DNA from 3 places in the Pseudoalteromonas sp. '520P1 No. 423' genome. Region 2 is predicted to be linked to each of the others. Evidence: predicted binding sites of a transcription regulator. Region 2 holds the regulator's gene; each other region holds the start of a gene.

What was found. Region 2 encodes MetJ, which represses methionine synthesis genes. Its sites were predicted from a motif close to TAGACGTCTAGACGTCTA; they were not measured.
Positions count from the first base shown of each region.
Region 1: the regulator MetJ is predicted to act here: its motif matches at 1,894-1,911, upstream of PSA_RS15550 (methylenetetrahydrofolate reductase).
Region 3: the regulator MetJ is predicted to act here: its motif matches at 4,881-4,898, upstream of thrA (bifunctional aspartate kinase/homoserine dehydrogenase I).

Region 1 is NZ_BBZB01000001.1:3,397,035-3,404,544, reverse strand. It holds gene PSA_RS15555 (alpha/beta hydrolase) at 1-754, opposite strand, end outside; gene PSA_RS15550 (methylenetetrahydrofolate reductase) at 899-1,855, opposite strand; gene PSA_RS15545 (pitrilysin family protein) at 2,123-5,041, shown strand; gene PSA_RS15540 (GGDEF domain-containing protein) at 5,114-5,377, opposite strand; gene PSA_RS25330 (response regulator transcription factor) at 5,429-5,530, opposite strand; gene PSA_RS15535 (hypothetical protein) at 5,729-6,013, opposite strand; gene PSA_RS15530 (hypothetical protein) at 6,290-6,508, opposite strand; gene cysE (serine O-acetyltransferase) at 6,716-7,510, shown strand, end outside.
Region 2 is NZ_BBZB01000001.1:4,581-12,090, forward strand. It holds gene PSA_RS00025 (RNA polymerase sigma factor) at 1-111, opposite strand, end outside; gene metL (bifunctional aspartate kinase/homoserine dehydrogenase II) at 346-2,706, opposite strand; gene metB (cystathionine gamma-synthase) at 2,792-3,967, opposite strand; gene metJ (met regulon transcriptional regulator MetJ) at 4,215-4,541, shown strand; gene PSA_RS00045 (hypothetical protein) at 4,634-5,425, opposite strand; gene PSA_RS00050 (methyl-accepting chemotaxis protein) at 5,512-7,510, shown strand, end outside.
Region 3 is NZ_BBZB01000001.1:3,255,599-3,263,108, reverse strand. It holds gene PSA_RS14960 (Zn-dependent hydrolase) at 1-261, opposite strand, end outside; gene PSA_RS14955 (HDOD domain-containing protein) at 443-1,282, shown strand; gene rdgC (recombination-associated protein RdgC) at 1,333-2,241, opposite strand; gene PSA_RS14945 (HAMP domain-containing sensor histidine kinase) at 2,480-4,243, opposite strand; gene PSA_RS14940 (response regulator) at 4,451-4,816, shown strand; gene thrA (bifunctional aspartate kinase/homoserine dehydrogenase I) at 5,069-7,486, shown strand; gene thrB (homoserine kinase) at 7,496-7,510, shown strand, end outside.

The DNA.
Region 1 (7,510 bases), 3.4 Mb from region 2:
TTACACTTGGCGTTAAGTTTTTAGTATTTTTTACTTTGTTGGCAAATGTTAAACCCCATTGATAATTTGTTTTACCAATTTTTCCAAGATGTGAGTTATTAGCTAATGCAAAATATATTTTAGCTGATACGTTTTCTAAATCTTTTTCAGAATAAACACGATTTAGGTAATTATCATGCCAAATATAAGTCGCATCTGTGATCAAGTAGTGGGTAAATAATTCAGGTTGACTCAATAATACATGGGCAGTAAATAAGCCTGCAAAAGATTCACCAATTAATGTGCGCTTATTATTTACACGAAAGTTATTTGCCATATAGGGAAATAGTTCTTTATTAATGAAGGCGATCAGTTTATTAGCATCACCTACCTTACCTAAATCATCTAATAACTTCCCCTCAAATGTAAATTCGGCAATGCTAGGTGTGAGATATTGCTCTCGAGAACCGACATTAGGGAGTGCAACAATAATATGCTCCTCAATTTGTTGTTCTAAGTTATAAGAGCTTAACGACTCAACCATACCCACTAAACCTTTAAAACGGGTTAAATCGCCGTCTAATGCGTAAATCACAGGGTAGGTTTTATTTGGTTTTTTATTATATGACGGAGGTAAATAAACAGAGAATGGGCGGTTTTGTTTTAATATTTGAGAATCTAAATGATGGGTTTGACCAATTTCAATATTCTTAGCTTGGGCAGCTAGAGAAACGGTTAATAAAATGATTAATGAAATAAACTTAAATTGACGCACGCTAACTTCCTTAAATTTTTTTAATTTAATATAAAGGCTTTTATTAGAAATTAAAAATGGGAAGTTGTTTCTATATGTTTTTAAGCAATAAAAAAGGCTTAACTAAATAGTCAAGCCTTTTACTGACGGGATCGTTTAAGTCATTTAAGCGATTTGTTTTTCAGCTAGGTTTAATTCCATCGTTGCTTTTAATAAGCGGTAAAGATTAATAGAGGCATCTATCTCTTCTTTACGATTTGTTAAACTTTCTATGTTTAAACCTAATGGCACATCTAAGTGTGCGCAGCTTTGTAAAATTTGGTTTAGATTGTCACGACAGATCCTAATAGATTCATTTAATGAATCACTTGAATCTAATATACGCCACTTTGTAGCTTCAGGCACTGAAATGCCTAACCACTTCATGAAATCTAACGTCTTTTCACCACCACATGGCGTGAAAGTTAGAATAATACGTTTTGGCGTGATCCCTTTATGACGACAGCTTCTTGAATAACTCGTGATTAAATCAATTGTTTCTTGTGCATTGTAAACTGCTTGAGAAATAAAAAACTCACAACCTTGATCGATTTTTTCTAATAAACGGTCATGTTCATTGCGTTTGCTTGCGTGACGTTCGGCAATTGTAACGCCACCTAAAAATACTTTACTTTTGTGGTTTGCTAATGTTTTATACGCATTCGGTAGGCTCAGTTTGATATCTCCACTAGAAGATGGACTACCTACTAATACTAAATTTTTAAGTTTGAATTTTTCTGCGGTTTCATCTAACCAAGCGTTAAACTCATTTTCATCACGTTGAGCCACACTTTTGTATGTAATCACGTCTAATTCAGATAATTTGCTAATAAGTTGGCTATATTCACGCGGATCAATTGTTTGTTTAAACGGGAATGGGCGTGGTACAGCTGTTCGACTACTTTCATCTTGGATGTCGTAAATGATCACGCCATCGTATTCAATTTCATGTAAACGATCTAATAGTTTATTAGCTATGGTTTCTAGTTGTGCTTTATCAGTGCCCATTTTTGGTGGAGTAGTACCGATCAGATATACACCTTGCTTTGGGTCTTGAATTTTCTGTTTTAATGATAAAGCCATTTTTTTTCCACCGTAATTATCTTAGGAATTAAATATAGCAGCCATTTAGACGTCTAGATAGTCTTTTTTTGTTGAGTCTTTTTCATTTGGCTTGAATTAAATTCAAGTTGATGCTTTGATGGCATAGTAATTACTGTTTACATTTTTTCACGTTATTCATCGGATTTACTCGATTAGAAAATATTGCTCTAGCATAATGAGGATGTTTGGTACTAATAAAGTTTAGTTCAATTAGTATTTCATATAATAAAAGTTCAGGGGAAATGAATGAAATTTAAAGTACTGGCATCTGCAATGGCTGTGTCTATGGCGTTATCGGGTTGTGTATTCCATATTGATGCAAATAATCGTGATAATAATGACAACTCTGCACAGGCTTCATCACAACAAACAGCAAGTGTAAAAGCCACTAAGCAGTCAAACAATAAAGTTTTTGCACAAGATTATGTATTAGAAGAGTTATCAAATGGCTTAAAGGTTATGGTAGTTAAAACTGATTACCCGGACGTTGTGTCATTACAAATTCCAGTATCTGTTGGTTCTCGTGATGAAGTAGAAGTTGGCAAAACAGGCTTTGCTCACTTTTTTGAGCATATGATGTTTAAAGGTTCAGAAAAATATCCGCAAGAAGTCTATTCAGATATTTTGAAAAACTCAGGTGTTGATAACCGCGCTTATACAACAAATGATTATACAAACTACCATTTAAACTTTTCAAAAGAGCATTTAGCTAAAGTATTAGAAATAGAAGCTGATATCTTTCAAAATTTATCTTATACAGAAGAGCAATTTAGAACAGAAGCTCAAACGGTTAAAGGCGAATATTTAAAGAATAATGCAAGCCCAATTCGTAAATTGTTATCAGCTGTACGCAAAGAAGCATTTGATACCCATACATACAAACATACTACTATGGGTTTTTTTGAAGATATTCAAGCAATGCCAGATCAAATGGAATATGGTCAAAAGTTCTTTGAAAATTTCTATGTGCCAAAAAATGTATCATTAGTTATTGTAGGTGATGTAGATCCTGCTCAAACTATGCAATTAGTTAAACAAACTTGGGGGCAGTGGCAAGCAAAGGGCGTAGATGCTGTTGTACCAGCAGAGCCTAAACAAACTGCGCCTAAATACATTCACGAAAAAAATGATGGCTTACCTGGTCATTGGTTATTAGTGTCTTACAAAGGTACGGCTTGGCAGCCTAAGCAAAAAGACAGAGCGGGCTTAGATTTAATCTCTCAACTTTATTTTTCTGAAAATTCAGATTTATATCAAGAGCTAGTAGTAGAAAAACAAATTGCCAGCCAAATGTTTACTTATAATCCAGAAACCAAAGATGAAGGCTTATTACACGTATTTGTGAAGGTAGATAAAGAGTCTGATTTAGCGGTAGCACGAGATTTAATCAATGATACGTATGCACAAGTGCGTACTGAGTTAGTGAATGCTGATAAGTTAGCTAACTTGAAGTCTAACTTAAAATATAGCTTTATAAATGGTTTAGATTCATCTCAATCAATTGCTTCAACACTTGCAAGTTATATGCATTTTGAGCGTGATCCTGAAGTGATTAATCAGCTTTACGCTAGTTCAGATGCAATAACAGCGCAAGATATTAAAACTATCGCAAATAAATATTTTGTAGATAGTAGTCGTACAACCGTGACTATGTCTGATTTAAAAACGGTATCAGGGTTTGAGCAAGAAGTTGATTTAAATACAGCAGTAACGGCTTTAAATAACAAACCAACAAAACGTTACTTTAATGTATTAGATAAAACAAATGACTCACCTTTAGTTGATGTGAACTTTTTATTTTACACCGGCGCGGCTGCAGATCCACAAGGTAAAAAAGGCTTAGCTGCATTAACCGCTAATATGATTTCACAAGGTGGCTCAGAGTCTCGTAGCTATAAAGAAATCAAAAAAGCCATGTATCCATTGGCTGGCAGTTTTTCTGCTCAATTAGATAAGGAAATGATGTCTTTTTCTGGTAGAGTGCATAAAAATAATGCTGATACTTGGTATGCATTAATTAGCGATCAATTATTAAATCCAGGCTGGCGTGAAGATGATTTTAAACGCATCAAAAAAGAAATGATCGATGGCATTAAGTCAGGTCTAAAAGCCTCTAATGATGAAGAGTTAGGCAAAGAAGTGCTTTACGCTAAACTTTATGAAAACCATGTATATGAAAGTTATAACTATGGTGATTTATCGGATTTAGAAGCGATCACTTTAGCAGATGTTAAGGCTTTTTATAAAGCAGAGTTAACACAAGCTAAATTAAACGTCGGTATTACAGGTGCGATGCCTAAGAAATTGAAACAAGACATGTTTACAGATTTAATGAGCCTGCCTAAAGGTGATGAATCTAGATTAACAGTGGCAGATGCACCTAAATTAGTTGGCCATCATGCAACTATCGTTGAAAAGTCAGCTAAATCGACAGCTGTATCATTTGGTTTCCCTATTGATACCATTCGTAGTGATAAAGACTGGACAGCACTTTGGTTAGTACGCTCGTATTTTGGTGAACATAGAAGCTCTAATAGCTTCTTATATCAAAGAATTCGTCAAACGCGTGGTATGAACTATGGTGATTACTCTTATATTGAATATTTCCCTCGTGGTATGTATCAAACAAAGCCTGATGCTAATTTAGGGCGCTCTGAACAAATCTTCCAAATTTGGCTAAGACCATTACGTTCAAATAATGATGCTCATTTTGCAACACGTACTGCTTTATTTGAATTAGACAACTTAATAAAAGAAGGTATGACACAAGAAAGTTTTGAAGCAACTCGTAATTTCTTAACTAACTTTGTACCACAAATGGTTGCTAGCCAAGATAAACAGTTAGGTTATGCGCTCGATAGCCAGTTCTATAAAACGGATGAGTTTGTATCTTATGTACGTAAACAAATAGAATCTCTAACAGTTGAAGATATAAACCGTGTAATAAAAGAGAACTTACAAATTGATAATATTCAATACGTATTTATTACGGGTGATGGTAAAGATATGCAAAAACGCTTAGCGTCTGAGCAGGTTTCACCTTTAAAATATAATACTGATAAACCAGCTGAACTTATCGCTGAAGATAAGATCATTGAAAGTTATAAACTGAGTATTCCTAAAAAGAATATTGAAGTATTAGCAATAGATGATGTTTTTAAATAAACTTTTTAGTTTTTAAGATAAGCCCATTGCAATATATGTTGTAATGGGCTTTTTTATGTAAAAATTGATTGATTAGTTTTCTACACGTGTTTCAGCTTGCAATATATTGGCGACAGCGATCAGTAATTCATCTCCTGCATCATGTCCAAGTTGATCGTTTATAGGTTTAAAGTTATCTAAATCAATCATAACTAAGCTGACGTCATGACTTTGTCGTTTTGCGAGCACCAGGGCTTTTTCTAAAAATGGCATTAAAAAGTGGCGGTTATATAAGCCAGTTAGATGATCTGTCATAGCGACTTGTTCTAATGCATGTTGCTGGTGTTTTACTTGCAAATATAAATGATGGGCTAAAACAAGGTTATTTACTCTTGCTGCTAGCTCTGCTTAGATCACAGGTTTAGTGATGAAGTCGTTTGCACCTTTTTTTAATGCATCAATGCGTTGTGTTGAATTGAGTTTTCCCGATAGCGCTAAAATTGGGATCAAAGACTTTCCATTGTCTTATTTGCAACAGATAAATGATCTTCTACATATAATACATGACCAGATCTTTCACATTTTATGATTTCATTTTGAGTGCTAAACTTAATACCTGTCATATTTGATAAGTGCATTGAAATACATATGAAATCAAAGGTACTTTTATAATAATGCATAAGCCAATTAAAACCGCGCCTATAAATATCATATTAATTGAACCAAATTTCTCTTGAGTTTGCCTGTAAAAAGTGAAGGTACAAACATAGCTAGTACGTGCCATTGAATAATAAAAGCGGAGTCTTTGAAGTCAAAACCATGGCGGTGCATGGCAAGGGGGGTTGCTGTCATCCATAGGCTCATTAAAGTAAAACTAATCATTGCAGCAGTAACAGCTATGATAAATTTTGGTTGTATTAATATCGTTTTTAAATCCCTTTTAGGGTCTTCATTTTGTGCTTGTTGTACTTTAGCAGAAGAGACAAACTGCAATATAAAAATAGCCAAATTATAAAGGCAGGCAAGGGCTATAAATGTATTGCTAAAATTAAGCGAAGGTAATAATTTCTCGACCTAAATCGCTAAGTTTCGACCTAAAATGGCTGAGATTATGCCACTTGCCATTATAAATGAGATTACACGACTTGGATTTTTTGGATCAGCCTCAATCGCTGCAAAGCGATAAAGGGTGGCAAAAAAATAAGCTAAATGAACTTTTTTCTAATGCATAAACCGCTATTAAAATACCCACGATGCCGATTGCATTAACTAAGCTAAAGCCATTTTTTCTGCCTGTTTTGCCATTAGTAAGGAGGCTGGAATAGTTGCAAATAATAAACCTAAACTTTGTGTCGCAACGGGTAGGGTGATCCACCCTTCATTAGGGCTGAGTTGCTGGCCAATGAGTGCAGTCACTGTTACTAGCATAATGTTACCAGTGGTAATTAAACCTTGGCAAAAAGCGAGTATTAATACATTTTTATTCATTTATAGTTTTAGTATTTTTTTAGACGTCGAAAATACGTGTTTATTTGCGTAAACACAAACTTATATTTTGTTACATTTAATGCTATTTAACTTTTAGTTATGACTTATAACCAATAAAGCAAGGATGTGATCACACATTAAACATGAATTCAGTTAAACTGTTATAATAAGAAGTGAACGATCGTATATTGATAAGAGTACAGCATAATGCGTTATGAAGTTTGGGAACAATTAAGAGTTGAAGCAACTGCCTTAGTAAAAAAAGAACCACTTTTGGCAAGTCATGTATATTCATGTGTTTTAAACCATGAGTGTTTAGGATCTGCTTTGAGTTTTATTGTTGCCAATAAGTTATCTGATGCAGTGGTCTCTCCTTTCACTTTTAGAGAGTTATTTGATCAGGCTTTTGTTGATTGTGATCGCATGCTGACTTTTGTTGCAACTGATATTAAAGCGGTAACAGAGCGAGATCCTGCAGCGGTTAATTATTTAACTGTTCTACTGAACCTTAAAGGGTTTCAATCAATTCAAGTACACAGATTAGCACACTGTTTATGGCGCCAAGACCGTAAAGAACTCGCTCGTTTTATTCAAAGCCGCAACTCAGAAGTGTTCGGTGTTGATATTCATCCTGCCTGTAAAGTAGGTAAAGGCATAATGTTTGACCATGCAACAGGTATTGTTATTGGCGAAACAGCTGTTATTGAAGACAACGTATCGATTCTACAGTCCGTTACTTTAGGCGGTACAGGTAATGAGCAAGGCGATCGACATCCTAAAATCCGTGAAGGTGTATTAATTGGTGCAGGCGCTAAAGTATTAGGCAATATTGAAGTAGGTGCGGGTGCTAAAGTTGGTTCAGGTTCTGTTGTACTAAATGATGTTAAACCACATACAACAGTAGTCGGTGTACCTGCTAAATCAGTTGGTAAACCAGATTCTCAATGCCCAGCTAAATCTATGGAACAAAATTTTTATGAAGATGAAGATTCATTATCAAGT
Region 2 (7,510 bases):
AATATATTGATTATAAAGTTGTTCGAAAGCAGATCTATCGCCTTGCTGTACAGAAGCAATCAATTGATCTTCTTGTACTGCGGCAAACCTTTGCTCGGCTTTAATTAACATTTAAAGTCACCCAAATAGTCCCTTGAATTATTTTTTATAACGTATTAAGTTGCTTTAATGTATTAGACGCTTGCTTGGTAGGAAAAGGTTTAAACAAAAATAAATTATTTTTTAAAACATCATTCTTAAAAACAAAAATGCGACTAATAACCCAGCAATAAATAATTATTGAGTGAGTACATTAATCGCATTAATTTATTTTTAAAAGTAATTAATTCTTTTAAAAGTCTAAAATTACTTTACTAAAGAATTAGTTAACCAGTATAAATCAGAATGGATACCTGCTGCTGTTACTTCTTTACCGGCACCAGGGCCTTGAATAACAAGTGCATTTTCTTGGTACCACTGACTCTTTATTACAAAAATATTATCACCCGCTTTTAATGTTGCTAAAGGATCGTCTTTAGCAACGGCTGATAATCCAACTTTAGCAATCAGTTTATTTTCTGTTAGGTTAAGTTCAGCAACATATCTCAGTACTAAGTTATCTTTTGCAGCATTTGATAGCTTTTCATCCATATAAACATCAAGTACATCTCGTTTATTTAAAAATGACTGCCAATCACCTTGGGCTAATTCTAGTGGCATCATAGGTGTGAGCTCAATATCATCTAAATCTAGCGATAAACCCACTTCCCTTGCAAGGATAAGTAATTTACGTTGTACATCTCGACCAGATAAATCTTCTCTTGGATCTGGCTCAGTATACCCCATACCTTTTGCTTGTAATAATAGCTCTGAGAAAGGTGCTGCACCATCATACTCACAACACAACCAAGATAAAGTACCAGAGAAAACACCAGACAAACGCCCAATTTTATCACCTGAGTGTTGTAAGTCGTTTAATGCAAAGTTAATTGGTAAGCCTGCACCCACACTTGTATTGTATCGCCACTTTAAATTACGCTCAGACAGTTTTTCTCTTAAACTATCATACCAAGTAGTTTGCGCAGTACCTGCGTATTTATTAGCACTGATCAAGTGACAATCTTGCGATACAAAATCAGGATACAACAAACTAAACTCTTCGCTAGCAGTTATATCAATAACCACTTTATGCTCGTAATCTAACTGCTCTAGTTGATTAATCAGTGTTTCTTTTTCATAACTCACAGCTGTATTTTGCCACTGTGATTGCCAATCAGATAAAACGATACCATCTGTATTGAATAGCATATTTTTGCTACGCACTAAGCCTACTAGTTTTACTGGGATCAGTTGATTTAAACATATTAGTTGCTGTTCTAACTGCTCAATAAAGGTTGCACCAACATTGCCAAGGCCAGCAACAATAACTGCTAGCTCTTGAGAGTCGCTAATGAGTTCATCATGTAGCACAGTTAATAAATCAGTATCAAACGCTTGTTCACACAATACTAAGCCATACTCATTACCTAAAAGGTCTTTTTGAGAAAAGGCAAAACGCACATTAATATTATATTTTTGCAGCAGTTTACTTGCTTGCTCTGTTAATTGCTGTGCAACTGAGTTTGGACAAACAATGCCTAAACCAAACAAGTTAGATTCAATTAAATTTGCACGCCCTGATAAATGATTAATCACTGTATGGGTATAAGATGCCGGAATTAATAAATAAGTATCACCATCAAGGTCAAAGTGATGCAAACTATGCTGAATAAGCTGGCTTAGCTCCCCAATTTCTCCATCTGCTAATTCTTCTATTTTCACCAAGTCATGATTATCTAGAGTTGTTAAGAAGTACTTTTGTTTTGCGCTACCTTTTTTAACGATTTCCGTACAACTACTATGACTATCAAAGCTGCTTCTAACAACTAGCTTAATATCGGTTTCTTTTAGTGGGGTTAATGTTTTAGCATGAAGTACAGGATTGCCTAATCTTGCCAATAGATTTGCTTGCTCTCGGCACACTTTTGAATATTTTATAGCATGTTTAACTTTTCTTGGATCAGTACTGTAAACACCTTTGGTATCAGTCCAAATAGTCACACTTTGCGCATTACAATAACGTGCGATTAATGTTGCGCTATAGTCACTACCATTTCGCCCTAAAGTAACAGTTTCGCCATCAATATCTTTAGCAATAAAACCCGTCACTACATTAAATTGCTGTGCATTTAAAACTTCACAACTTTTTTGATTAATTTCATGCTGAAGCTGGCCATCTTTTAATAACAGTAAATCTCTGGCATCAAAAGATTGCGCTTTATAATCTAGCTGCGTTAAATATTGCGCTAATAGCCTTGAAGACCATACTTCACCATGCGCTAAAAGCTGTGCTTCTATTAACTTATTTTGTTGTGCTAATTGAGTTATTGCATCTAACTCAATATTTAATTTATCTAACGCATGAACTTGTTGCTCATCAATTAACAGTTCACTTATCAATTCTACTTGATGGTTTTTTAATAATTTAACAACATCGCAAATGCCTTGTACATCATTTTGCTGATAACACTGCCATAGCTTAACAAGTGTATTTGTCGTTTTACCTGCAGCAGAAACTACAATTGAGTCACCTAATTGACAATGACTAATTATAATATTCGCTACCGCATGATATCGCGCTGCAGAACTTAGGCTAGAGCCACCAAATTTATGTACTGATTTATTCATTTCAATTTACCAAATAGCTTCATTAGCAGAAGTTAAGCACTTAACATTTGCAATATTTATATCATTTACAGTGTAATTTAGATTCTTAAGATTTTGAACCTACACCGGGTTTTGTTGCTACAAAAGTACGTTCTAAATCATTTATTAAATCTTGAACATCTTCAATTCCCACTGAAACTCGGATCATTGTATCGCCAACACCCGCTTCTAATCTTGCGGTTTCATCCATACCTGCATGAGTCATAGTTGCAGGATGACAAATTAGGCTTTCAACACCACCTAAGGATTCCGCTAAAGTAAATTGCTCAACACTTGTTAAGAATTTTGCTGAGTCGTTAATATCACCTTTAATATCAAAACTCACCATACCGCCAAAACCTTTTTGTTGTTTTTTAGCGAGTTCATGTTGTGGATGAGATTTTAAACCTGGGTAATAAACTTGATCAACATATGGGCTTTTTTCTAGATACTCAGCAACAGCCATCGCATTTAGCTCATGCTGTTTAATTCTCACATTTAATGTGCGAATACCACGTAAAGTCAGGTAGCTATCAAATGGCGCACCTGTAATACCGATATTATTTGCCCACCAAGCAAGCTCAGCACCTAACTCTGCTGTTTTAGCGATTACAGCTCCGCCAACAACGTCAGAGTGCCCATTAATGTATTTAGTTGTTGAATGCACAACAATATCTACACCTAATTCTAATGGATTTTGTAATGCAGGTGATAAAAATGTATTGTCGGCTGCAACTAATGCACCGCACTGCTTAGCGGTTGCAACCACTTTACTGATATCTGTTAAACGTAATAACGGGTTACTTGGTGTTTCTATCCATATAACTTTAGGTTTGATATTAAGAATTTCATCAAAACTTGCATCTAATGTGAAGTTAACGATTTTTAATTTTAATAAACCGCGTTTTTCTAAACTTGTGAATAAACGGTAGCTACCACCATAGCAGTCGTGTGGGATCACTAAAGTATCTTTAGATGATAATAGTTGTGTAATTAAATGAACTGCAGCCATTCCTGTTGCAGTAATAATGCCTTTTTCTCCACCTTCTAATTCAGCTAAAGTTTCAGCAAGAATGTCTCTTGTTGGATTGCCGCTGCGTCCATAATCGTAAGCACGCTTTTTATCAAAGTCAGCAAATGAATAAGTAGTTGATAAATAAAGAGGCGGAACCACTGCACCGTGATGTTTATCTGCTTCGATGCCTTTTCGTACAGCTGTTGTTGCTTTTTTTACTTGAGTCATTTTTAATACCTACAACCAATTAGATGTTTAGACGTCCAAAAGGTTAATTCAATAAGTTTGGGAAGTCAAAACTTTTATCCATCTAAATAGCTAAACATCTTAAATTTGACTATCTTAGATAAATAGATAAAATTTCGGGTCAATAAAACAATTAAAATTACATAAAGTAGTTCTATTAGACTAGTCAGATTAGTATAATTTAGCTCGACAACAAAAGCGCGGTTTGAATAAAAGGCAATTTAAGTATATGGCAACAAAATGGAATGGTGAATATGTTCACCCATACGCAGAACATGGTAAAAAATCAGAGTTAGTTAAAAAAATAACTGTTTCGATTCCATTAAGTGTTTTAAAAGTACTTACTGACGAAAGAACACGTCGACAAGTAAATAACTTGCGTCATGCAACAAACAGTGAATTACTGTGTGAAGCATTTTTACATGCATTTACTGGACAGCCGCTACCCAATGATGAAGATCTGAAAAAAGATAATCCAGATCACATTCCAGCTGAAGTTAAAAAGATAATGACTGAAATGGGTTTAGAATTACCCTTTATGGAAGATGAAGATTAATTATTTTCAGCTTTAGCTAAACTAAAATATTATGTCCATATAATAAAAAGCCAATTAATTTTAATTGGCTTTTTTATGCGAATAATTCAGATTTAGCAATTTTCCATGGCTTTAAATAAGCACGTATATTGATATTCAAATTCTAATTGAGTTATTTTGCTACCATCAATAATTCTATTCTCAACCGTATTTAACGAATAAGTCGGGGCTTTTACTTCTAATTGTAAGCAGGCTTGTTGGTAAAATTCTTGTTTTGTTGGATGATCAGGACTGACTAGATTAAAAAGCTGTTTTGGTGTTTGCCATTGTTTTAATAAACAAATAATACCAGCCATTACATCTGTTTGATGAACCATATTAACCGCCGCCAAAGCGCTACTTTTTAGATGTTTACCAGATACAAACTTACCAGGATGACGTTTAGGACCAATTAACCCAGCTAAACGTACAACCTTACCTAAATCTGCTAACTGTAAAACTTTTTGCTCTGCTTGATTAAGCAACTTTTGGCGCTCTGTAACTAAAGTTAATGTGCTTAATTCATTATATTCAACTGGTGCATTTGGATAAATACCCGTTGAAGAACATAATAAAAAACCTTTCATTTTAAGTTTTATTGCAAGATCAATCGCCTGGTTTAAACTCTCGATATAGTTATCTCTTGGTGTGATACAACACACCCAATATGCTCCCTCTAAACTAATATTGTGCTCTAAGTCATTTTGATTATTTACATTAAAGTAATGGATCTGCTTTTCATTTGCTAATTTTTTTGAGCGGCAAGTCTCTTGGGTAATAACTCCAATCTGTTGTAAATTGGTACTTAATTTACTACCAAGCCACCCAGAACCTAAAATAACAACATTTACGGGCTTATTTTCCATTAACATTCCATCAATATACTAGCAGTTTTAAGGGATATATGATTATATTACCACTATCTAATTCTCGTTGTACTGTTATGTTAATTATGATCCAAAACTTATCTATTCGGAAAAAAATTCTCTTTTTGATTGGTGGCACGATTGCAGTGCTACTTATAATGGCTTCATGCTTTTTAGTAAATCATATTGCTTCTTTATCTCGTAGCTCAATCGAGAGTGAAGCAAAACAATATGTTCAATCAGAACAACAATCCATCGAATCTTATTTTGCTCAATATGGCAAGATTGTAGAAACATTCGTAACAAATCCATACTTAGTTAACTGGTTTGAAAATTGGACAGCCAGAGAAAGTGATTTAGCGCTTTCCGACGGTTATGATGCTGTAAACCAAGATATGGTGCGTATTAGTGGCAATGACGATAATATTTTATCTGCATTTTTTGCCTCAGGCATAACAGGTGAGTATTTTAAAGAAAATGAGCGAACCACCTTCTATAACGGCCAGCCCTATTACGCCTATAAACGAGGTTGGTGGCAAGAAGCCATGCAAATTAATAGCCTTTACGTTGGTGCTTTATCAGTTGATTTAACAACGGGTAATGTTTCTGCAGTTGTTCAACAACCAGTTTATAGTCCAAATAACAAATTAGTGGGGGTTGCTGGTGTTGATCTTCAGTTAAACAAAATCGCTGACATGATTGAAGATATTAATTTCAACAATAAAGGCTTTGGCTTTTTATTAGATAATCAACAAAAAGTTGTTCACTTATCGAAAAAAACACAACATCAACTATCCATTACAGATGAAAGTGAAAGAGGCAAAGAAGGATTAGATGCACTCGAAACACAATTTGATAATACCTCTGGATTTAAACAACTAAACTCTGAAATGAAAAATAACCTGAACGGCACGAATATAGTGACTTTTAAAGGCGAAGAGTATTATGTTGTTTATCGTCGCTTACAACTTGAGAAGCCAGTTCTTGATTGGTACGTTGGATTATTAGTACCAATGAAGTTAATTGAAGAACCTGTTAAGCAAGCTGTATTCACTACTAGTATGGGTGTGCTGGTTATTTTATTAATTATCGCAGCTGTTATTTTTTGGGCGACACAGATGATCAGTAAACCGATTAGTGATTTAACGCATGTGATGCGAGATATTGCCTCAGGTGACGGTGACTTAACTAAAAAAATTGACATGAATCGCACTGATGAAGTTGGCCAATTAGCATCTCATATGAATAGCTTTATCACTAAACTGCATACATTATTGCTAAAAACAGCCAGTCAAGCTGAGCAAGTTGGCGTTGCATCTGAACATTTAAGTCAAGTGTCTTATGAAACCAACAGTGAAATACAGCAAGAAAAGGAGCAAGTGGATAGTGTCAGTACTGCTGTAACTGAAATGGCTTCTACTGTATTAGAAATTTCACGCAACGCACAAGAAACAAACTCAGCAGCTGCAGAGGTTCAAAACCTTACTAAGGTCGGTACAGATATATCTAATGATGCTCAAACGGCTATGACCTCTTTAGCTTCTCATATCGGTGAAGCATCGCAAATTGTATCTGGCTTAGAACAAGAGTCAGGAAATATTGGTGCTGTTGTTGATGTGATAAACAGCATTGCAGATCAAACAAATTTACTGGCACTTAACGCAGCCATTGAAGCTGCAAGAGCAGGCGAACAAGGTAGAGGATTTGCGGTAGTTGCTGATGAAGTACGCTCTCTTGCAAGCAGAACACAAGAGTCTACTGACGATATTCGCAATATGATCAATAAGTTGCAACAAATAGCGCAGCAAGCTTCAACAATGATGCAAGAGGGTAAAGATCAAGCTGAAAGCTCAGTAACACAGACTCAAGATGTATTAGCCTCGCTTACTGCAATAAGTAATTCAGTAGCAACTGTACAAGATCAGAGTCATCAAATTGCCACTGCGACTGAACAACAAACTTTGGTTGCTGAAGATATTAATACGAGTTTGAATGCAATTAATGACTTAGTAAATAATACATCAGAACATGCTAATGAGCTTGCTAGTGAAGCAAGTGATTTAAATAATTTAGCTTCAGGTTTAA
Region 3 (7,510 bases), 3.3 Mb from region 2:
GGATTGTTGCCAGAAAAGATCGTCCATAATTTTTGAAGCATCTATCAATTTAACAAGCATTTGTTTTTGATTATCAGAAAGTGATGATAAATCAGTTGTTAAAGCGACTGTGGTATAGATATCAAGTCTATCTTGAGAGCTTGACACTAACTCAGTTGAAGTCTTAGGTGTTTCTGCAGGGGCATTTTGAGCTTTATCACATGCACTAAGTAGTGTTGCGCTTGCAAGTATGAGTGCTAAGCTAATTTTGTTAAATTTCATTTTTAGTTCGCTTGTTATTTTGTGAGGCTCTTAGAGTAATGGTGAACAGAATGCCTGTAAAGTTACTAAATTAAAAAAACATTTAAATTTTTCTTAACTTTATCGTGAACTTAGTCAATACTTCAAATAGATAATAAAATCTACAGCCTCTTTATTTGGGGTAGCGAAAGGAAATAGGTTTATGTCAACTGAGAATGCATTACTTACGATCTTAATTGAAAAAATTAATAACGATACACTTGTATTACCGACCTTGCCTGAAATTGCTGTTAAGGTGAGAGAATCTGCTGATGACCCTGACGTTAACCTGATGGAAATGGCTGATGTAATTGGTCAAGATCCTGCACTTGCTGCAAGAATGATTAAAATATCAAACAGTGCTTTTTTAGGGAGAACAGTTAAAGTATCTACATTAAATCAGGCTGTTACACGAATTGGTTTAAGGCAAATTAAGAATATTGCAACGGCAATGGCAATGGAGCAATTATTTGTATCTCAAAATGATTTAATAAAAAATTACTTAGATAAATCTTGGCAAAAATCCTTAGAGGTCGCTTCTAGTGCCATTGCTTTACTGCAAATTTATGTGAAAAACAATAAACATACCTCGTTAAACTTAGATACCATCACGTTAGCCGCACTTGTATATAATATTGGTGTTTTACCTATTTTAACCGAAGCAGAGCGTCATCCAGAAGTTTTTGCCAACCCTGCATTTTTAGCTTTAGGTATTAAAAAACTTGCCGGTAAAATAGGCGGTTCAATTATGCGAGCCTGGGGCTTTACTGATGATTTTGTTGAAGTTGCTGAAAGCTGGTCAAACCCTAATTATCGCCCGAGTAACGCATGTTATGTAGACTTTATCCGTATTGGTGCGATAGAAGAAGGAGTATTGAAAGTCAGTAATAAAGATGAAATGTTAGGCTCTTATGTCGAAAAGGGTATTATCCCTTCAATAGAGATGTTACAAGAAGATGATTACTTAAATATTCGTAACGATGTCAAATCAGCATTTTCTTAATCGAAATAAATAAGTACAAAGGTGACAATTGTCACCTTTTTGTTTTATATCTATTCTTCTTCAGCGTCGCCTAAACTAGATAATAGATCTTCAAGCATTAACTTTAATTCTTCACTTGCTAGCATAAAGTCAGCGTCAAGTTTTACCAGCATATCCTCTTTTGGAATATCGGCATTTTCGTCTTTTAATACTTCAGAGTAACTAATACGTTTAATGCTGCCGTCTTCAACTAACATAAATTTGATGCGTTCATTCCAATCTAAAGCGAGTTTAGTTACTTGCTTGCCATTCTCAAGGTGATTTTGAACTTCATCAGATGATAAGTCATGCTGTTTTAATTTAACTTGAGCACCATTTTCATCAGGTTCTTGTAAATCTGCGTCTAAGCCAATTTCAAAGCCTGCTGGTGGTGCCATTTTGCTTAACCAATCAGTTAAAAATAAACCTAAATCGAAATTCACAAATGCAGGAACAACAGGAAGACTACCTATAGATTTACGTAATAACGCAAGTAATTCTTCAGCTTTATTAAAACTACCTGAGTTTACAACTAACCAGCCTTTTTCTAAGTCAATAAATGCAAATTGTAGGCTAGACTTTTTAAATGCTTGAGGTAGTAAACTATGTAATAAGTTTTCTTTAATTTCGTCTTTTTCTTTTTTCTTAACAGGACGGTTTTCTTCAGCTTCTATTTGCTCTACTTTTTCTGCAACTAGCTCATTTACAACCGCTGCTGGTAGCACTTTTTCTTCACGCTTTGCACATACTAAGATAGATTTTTGTGAGAAGTGAGACAGCATTTTACCATGCTTACCAAGTGCTTTAGTCCAACCAAAAGTACTTAAATCTTGGCTGCCACATGGGCGAAAAATATCTTGCTCTAATGCTTTTTCGAATTCTTCTTGTTGGTATGAAATGTCTTGCTTAAATTTGTAACAAATCAGGTTACTAAACCACATATATATATTCCTAATATTTAATACCAATTGGATAAGTTAAGCCACTTAACTATATTAAGCTGAATTCACATTCTGTGGCTTGGATATTTGCCATAATAACAAGTTTATTTAAGACAAAGAAAGAGAATAAATTGATGAAGCAGGAATTAGTTTGAAAAATAAACTAATTAAACAAAGTTAATTATTAACGGGCTTAAATCATGGATAGATTTAAGCCTTGATGATTAAATTGTTCACATTACTCAGTGAAAATACTCATAGGAGTAGGCATGTTTTTTGGAAATGAAATATCATAAGTTAAACCTTCACCTAAGTTAGAACTTACCTCAATATCACCTGATAGGGTTTGTTTTACTAAGTTAAAAACAATATGCGTACCTAAGCCGCTACCACCTTGATCTCGCTTAGTTGTAAAGAATGGGTCGAATAGTTTAGAGAGTTGAGATGATTCAACACCTTTTCCATTGTCTTTAAATTTAATGTTCACTAAGTCATTATCTTCGGTAATGGTTATATTAATTTCACCTAAAGTGACACCTTCTAATCCATGAATAATTGAATTCATTATTAGATTTGTAAATATTTGGCTTATCGCACCTGCAGGCAAGTTTAAAATTAAATCCTCAGAACAATCGAGATTTATTTTATGTTGCGTTGTTTTAAGTTTTGGATGCAATGAACGTATAATTTCTTTTAAATAGTCTTTGATATTTATCGTTCTTACGGCTTCACTAGCTTGATCTACAGCGATTTGTTTAAAACTAGCAACAAGTTCAGAAGCACGCTGTAAGTTTGTTGTCAGTAGCCCGGTACTTTGCATTGCATCATTAATAAAATTTTCAAGGGCTTTAGGTGAGAGAGTTTTGTCTTTATATGCTGTTTCTATTTGAATTAAACGTTCATGTAAAAAAGAGGTCGCAGTCACACCTATACCAACTGGTGTGTTTATATCATGAGTAATACCAGCAACTAAGCCGCCTAATGCAGCCATTTTTTCAGAGCTTACCAATCTTTCTTGGGCTTGGTTTAATTCATCAATATAACGTTGTAATTCAGTATGGTTAGCCCTTAATTCTTGCTCTGTATCTTTACGTAACTCTATTTCTTCGGTTAATGTGATTTTTTGTTTTTCTAATTCATATTTTTGTTGCTGTAAGTCCATCATAGCTTGACTTAATGTGGAGGTTTTTCTGGCCACCTCTTGCTCTAATACCAAGTTTTGTTGATCTAATTTTTCATTACTTTCTAATAATTTTTTTTGAGTGGATTCTAACTGAGCTTTATAGTCTGTAATTTTATCTATCATATTGTTAAATGACAGTTCCATTATTTTAAGTTCGTTATGCTCTCTGGTATGAATCTCAAGCTTTCGGCCTTCTAAATCATCTAATTCTAAGTCTTCAATTTGTTGTGTTAAATCTGTTAAAGGCTCAGTTAATAAACGTCTAAAGGCTAATAAAAATAAAATAATAAGAAAGGTGGTTTTTATAAAAGCATTTCCAATCAAAAAGTATATTGATATCATGATACGGCTTAAAACAACTTCTCGACTTGAGAATAAAGTCACATCGCCGACTTGTGTTGCACGACCAGAAAACTCAAAAATAAGTGGAAAGGTGTAACCAAATAGGCCAGATGGCGCATCTTCAATAAGTGATGAATGTTGAACCAATTGCTCACTGTATAGCTCTACAATATCTAAAGTACGTCCTAACTGAGATATCACTTCACCGCTATCATCTCTGACGATTATGCCTTCAATAGAAGGTATTGCTAATAAGCCTTCTGCGATTGTCACTGTCTGTTGTGTATTTAACTCCCAAATAGCACGGGTTAAACTGCCAGAAAATGTTTTTTGCAGGGTTGTTAATTCATCGCGGATAAAGTCCTTTGCATTATAATATTCAGCAAAAACTTGGCCACATGTTACTATGAATGTCAGTAGAAAATATACTGACAATACGTTTGTTAATAGTTTTTTTGAAAGGCTTTTTTGTAACATGAATTAACTGAAATTCCTTTATTTAGTTTTACAAAGCGCTATTTAAACATAGCAAAAATAAATAAAAATTGCTGCTTTATCAAATATTTTTATAGTTTATATCAAAACCATGAAATATCTAGTTCAATCAATGAAACATGTATGAGACTATTAGGGTTCTTTATTTAGCTTTAATAGTGCTATTTTTATGGTAGATTTAATAATAACATGATATTTCCAGTTCTAGTATGTGATGATTCTATGGTCGCCCGAAAGCAGGTGATCCGTATTCTCAAAGACAATTATATTTTCAACTTTATGCAAGCAAGTAATGGACAAGAAGCTTTGGACATTTTACGTAATCAAGAAATTGGTTTGTTATGCTTAGACTTGACTATGCCTATTATTGACGGTGTCTGCGTGCTTGAAATGATTAAAGCTGAAAAAATAGAATGTTTTACAGTCGTGATTTCCGCAGACATTCAGCCTGAAATGAAACACAGAGTAAAAGCGCTCGGTGCTTTAAATTTCATTGAAAAACCAGTTAATAAAGAAGAGTTAATTTCAACTTTGCATAAATTTGGTATCCATTAAGCTTCCTTATATCTAAAATAGATAAATTATTCTCATTTTTACATTGACATAACAACCTAAGTTCAGGCAGTCTAGACGTATGAACGCTATAAATTTTGTATTGACCTCAATTATTATTACAACCAACATCCTTTCAGGATAGTGGCATAGGTCGGTACACATAGAAAAAAGGCCTGTGCTCTCCCAAGAGCTCAGGCCTTTTTTGTTTTTAGCCTTTAAATTTTTGATTTGATAGAACGGGAATGGGGAAAAATGAGAGTATTAAAATTTGGTGGGTCATCTCTAGCCAATTATGAATGTTTAACCAAAGTGGCAAGTTTGGTTAAATCACAGCTTAAATCAGAGACGTTATTGGTATTATCTGCGCCAGGTGGTATGACAGATAGTTTAGTAGAGTTAGCTGAACTTGCTCAAAACAGTAAATTATTTGAAGAGCAATGGGCTGCACTTGTTGAGCGAAGTCATGGACTAAAACACCAAGTAGAACAAGCTGGTTTTGAAATATTAAATTGGCCTGATTTCTCACAATTACAGCAAAAATTATCAGGTGTTGCGTTATTAGGTTTATGCCCTGATGCTGTAAAAGCCTATGTAATAAGCTTTGGTGAGCGTATTAGCGTTGCCTTAATGCAAGCTTTATTAGTTGAGTTTAAACCAACTTATTTAGATGCAACACAGTGTATCTCATCTCAAGGTGGTTATTTAGATGCTGTAGCAAGTGTGTCAGCATCTAAAGGTGGCTTTAAACAGCAAATGTCTCAAGCACCAAGCAAGGTATATATCATGCCTGGGTTTACAGCTAGCAATGATAAAGGCGAACTAACAACACTTGGCCGTAATGGTTCAGATTATTCAGCAGCAATTGCTGCAGCAAGTGTAGAGGCTGAAGTTTGTCAAATATGGACAGATGTGGATGGTGTTTACAGTGCTGATCCAAGATTTATTACTAAAGCAGTAAAAATAGATAACCTTTCATATAAAGAAGCAATGGAATTATCTTATTTTGGTGCCAAAGTACTTCACCCGAAAACGATTCTTCCATGCGCTAAAGCGTCTGTTCCTTGTGAAATTAAAAATACCCATAATCCAGATTCATCAGGCTCTTTGATCAGTGATGTGGCAGGTGATGATAAAACGGTTAAAGCATTATCAAGCTTAGAAGATTTAGCGATGCTAACTGTTTCAGGCCCTGGTATGAAAGGCAAAGTAGGCATGGCATCGCGTGTATTTGATGCCTTAGCAAAAGATGATGTATCAATTGTACTTATCACACAATCATCTTGCGAATTCAGTATTAGTTTCTGTGTTCATGAAGAAGATTTACAGTTGGCTTTAAATGCATTAGAACAAGCATTAGAACTAGAATCAAAAGCCTCATTAATTGAACCTATTCAAGTCAGAAAAGATTTAGCAATTGTGACGCTTGTTGGTGACAACATGAAAGCCCATAAAGGTTTGGCTGCTAAATTCTTTGGCTCACTTTCTCAAGCACAAGTAAATATCGTAGCGATTGCACAAGACTCTACAGAAAGTGCCATTTCAGCTGTGATTGATGGCGAATTATGCAATGACGCAGTTAAAGTATGTCACGAAAACTTTTTCACTCATATACCTTCAATTGACGTATTTCTATTAGGTTGTGGTTTAGTAGGTGCAGAGCTAGTTAAGCAATTAGAAAAACAACAAGCTTGGTTAGAAAAGAGAAATATTAAACTTAACCTTTATGGCGTAGCAAACTCTAGAAAGTTACTACTAGATAAAGAAGGTGTTAGCTTTACTAATTGGCAAGGGCAGTTGGCTGACTCTGAACAGTCTTTTGATATCGCAACATTAGAAAAGTTTGTTAAGCAAAATCATTTGATCAACCCTGTAATTGTAGATTGTAGCTCTTCATCAGTATTAGCAGAACAATATTTATCTTACTTTGAGGCTGGCTTCCATGTGGTTGCTGCTAATAAAAAAGCAAATACAAGTTCTCAAGCTTATTACCACGAGTTAACAGCATCAAGTTTGAAGAATAATCGTAAATTCTTGTATGAAACAAACGTTGGTGCAGGTCTGCCTGTATTAGATAACTTACAATTATTGTTTGGCGCAGGTGATGAATTAATTAGCTTTAGCGGCATACTTTCGGGTTCATTATCTTACATGTTTGGTTTGTTGGAAGATGGTTTAACACTTTCACAAGCAACTCAAAAAGCAAAAGACAGTGGCTTTACTGAACCTGATCCACGAGATGATTTATCGGGTACTGATGTGGCACGTAAGCTATTAATTGTAGCTCGTGAATCAGGGTTAGAGCTTGAGTTATCTGATATTGAAGTAGAATCAGTTCTACCTGCAGGTTTTTGTGAAGAGTGCTCTGTAGAAGAGTTTATGACAGAGTTGCCAAAACTAGATGGGCAATTTAACGATAAAGTTAAAGCTGCGGCATCTGAAGGTAAAGTTTTACGCTATGTTGGTACAATTAAAGATGGTCACTGTAAAGTCGGCATTGAAGCTGTAACAGCTGAACATGCACTAAACGATATCCGTGATGGCGAAAATGCATTAGCAATTTTAAGCCAATACTACCAACCAAAACCATTTGTTATCCGTGGTTATGGTGCAGGTGCTGAAGTAACTGCAGCAGGTGTATTTGCTGATATATTAAAAACGCTATCACGTTAGGAGTTCATCATGTTAGAAAATAAT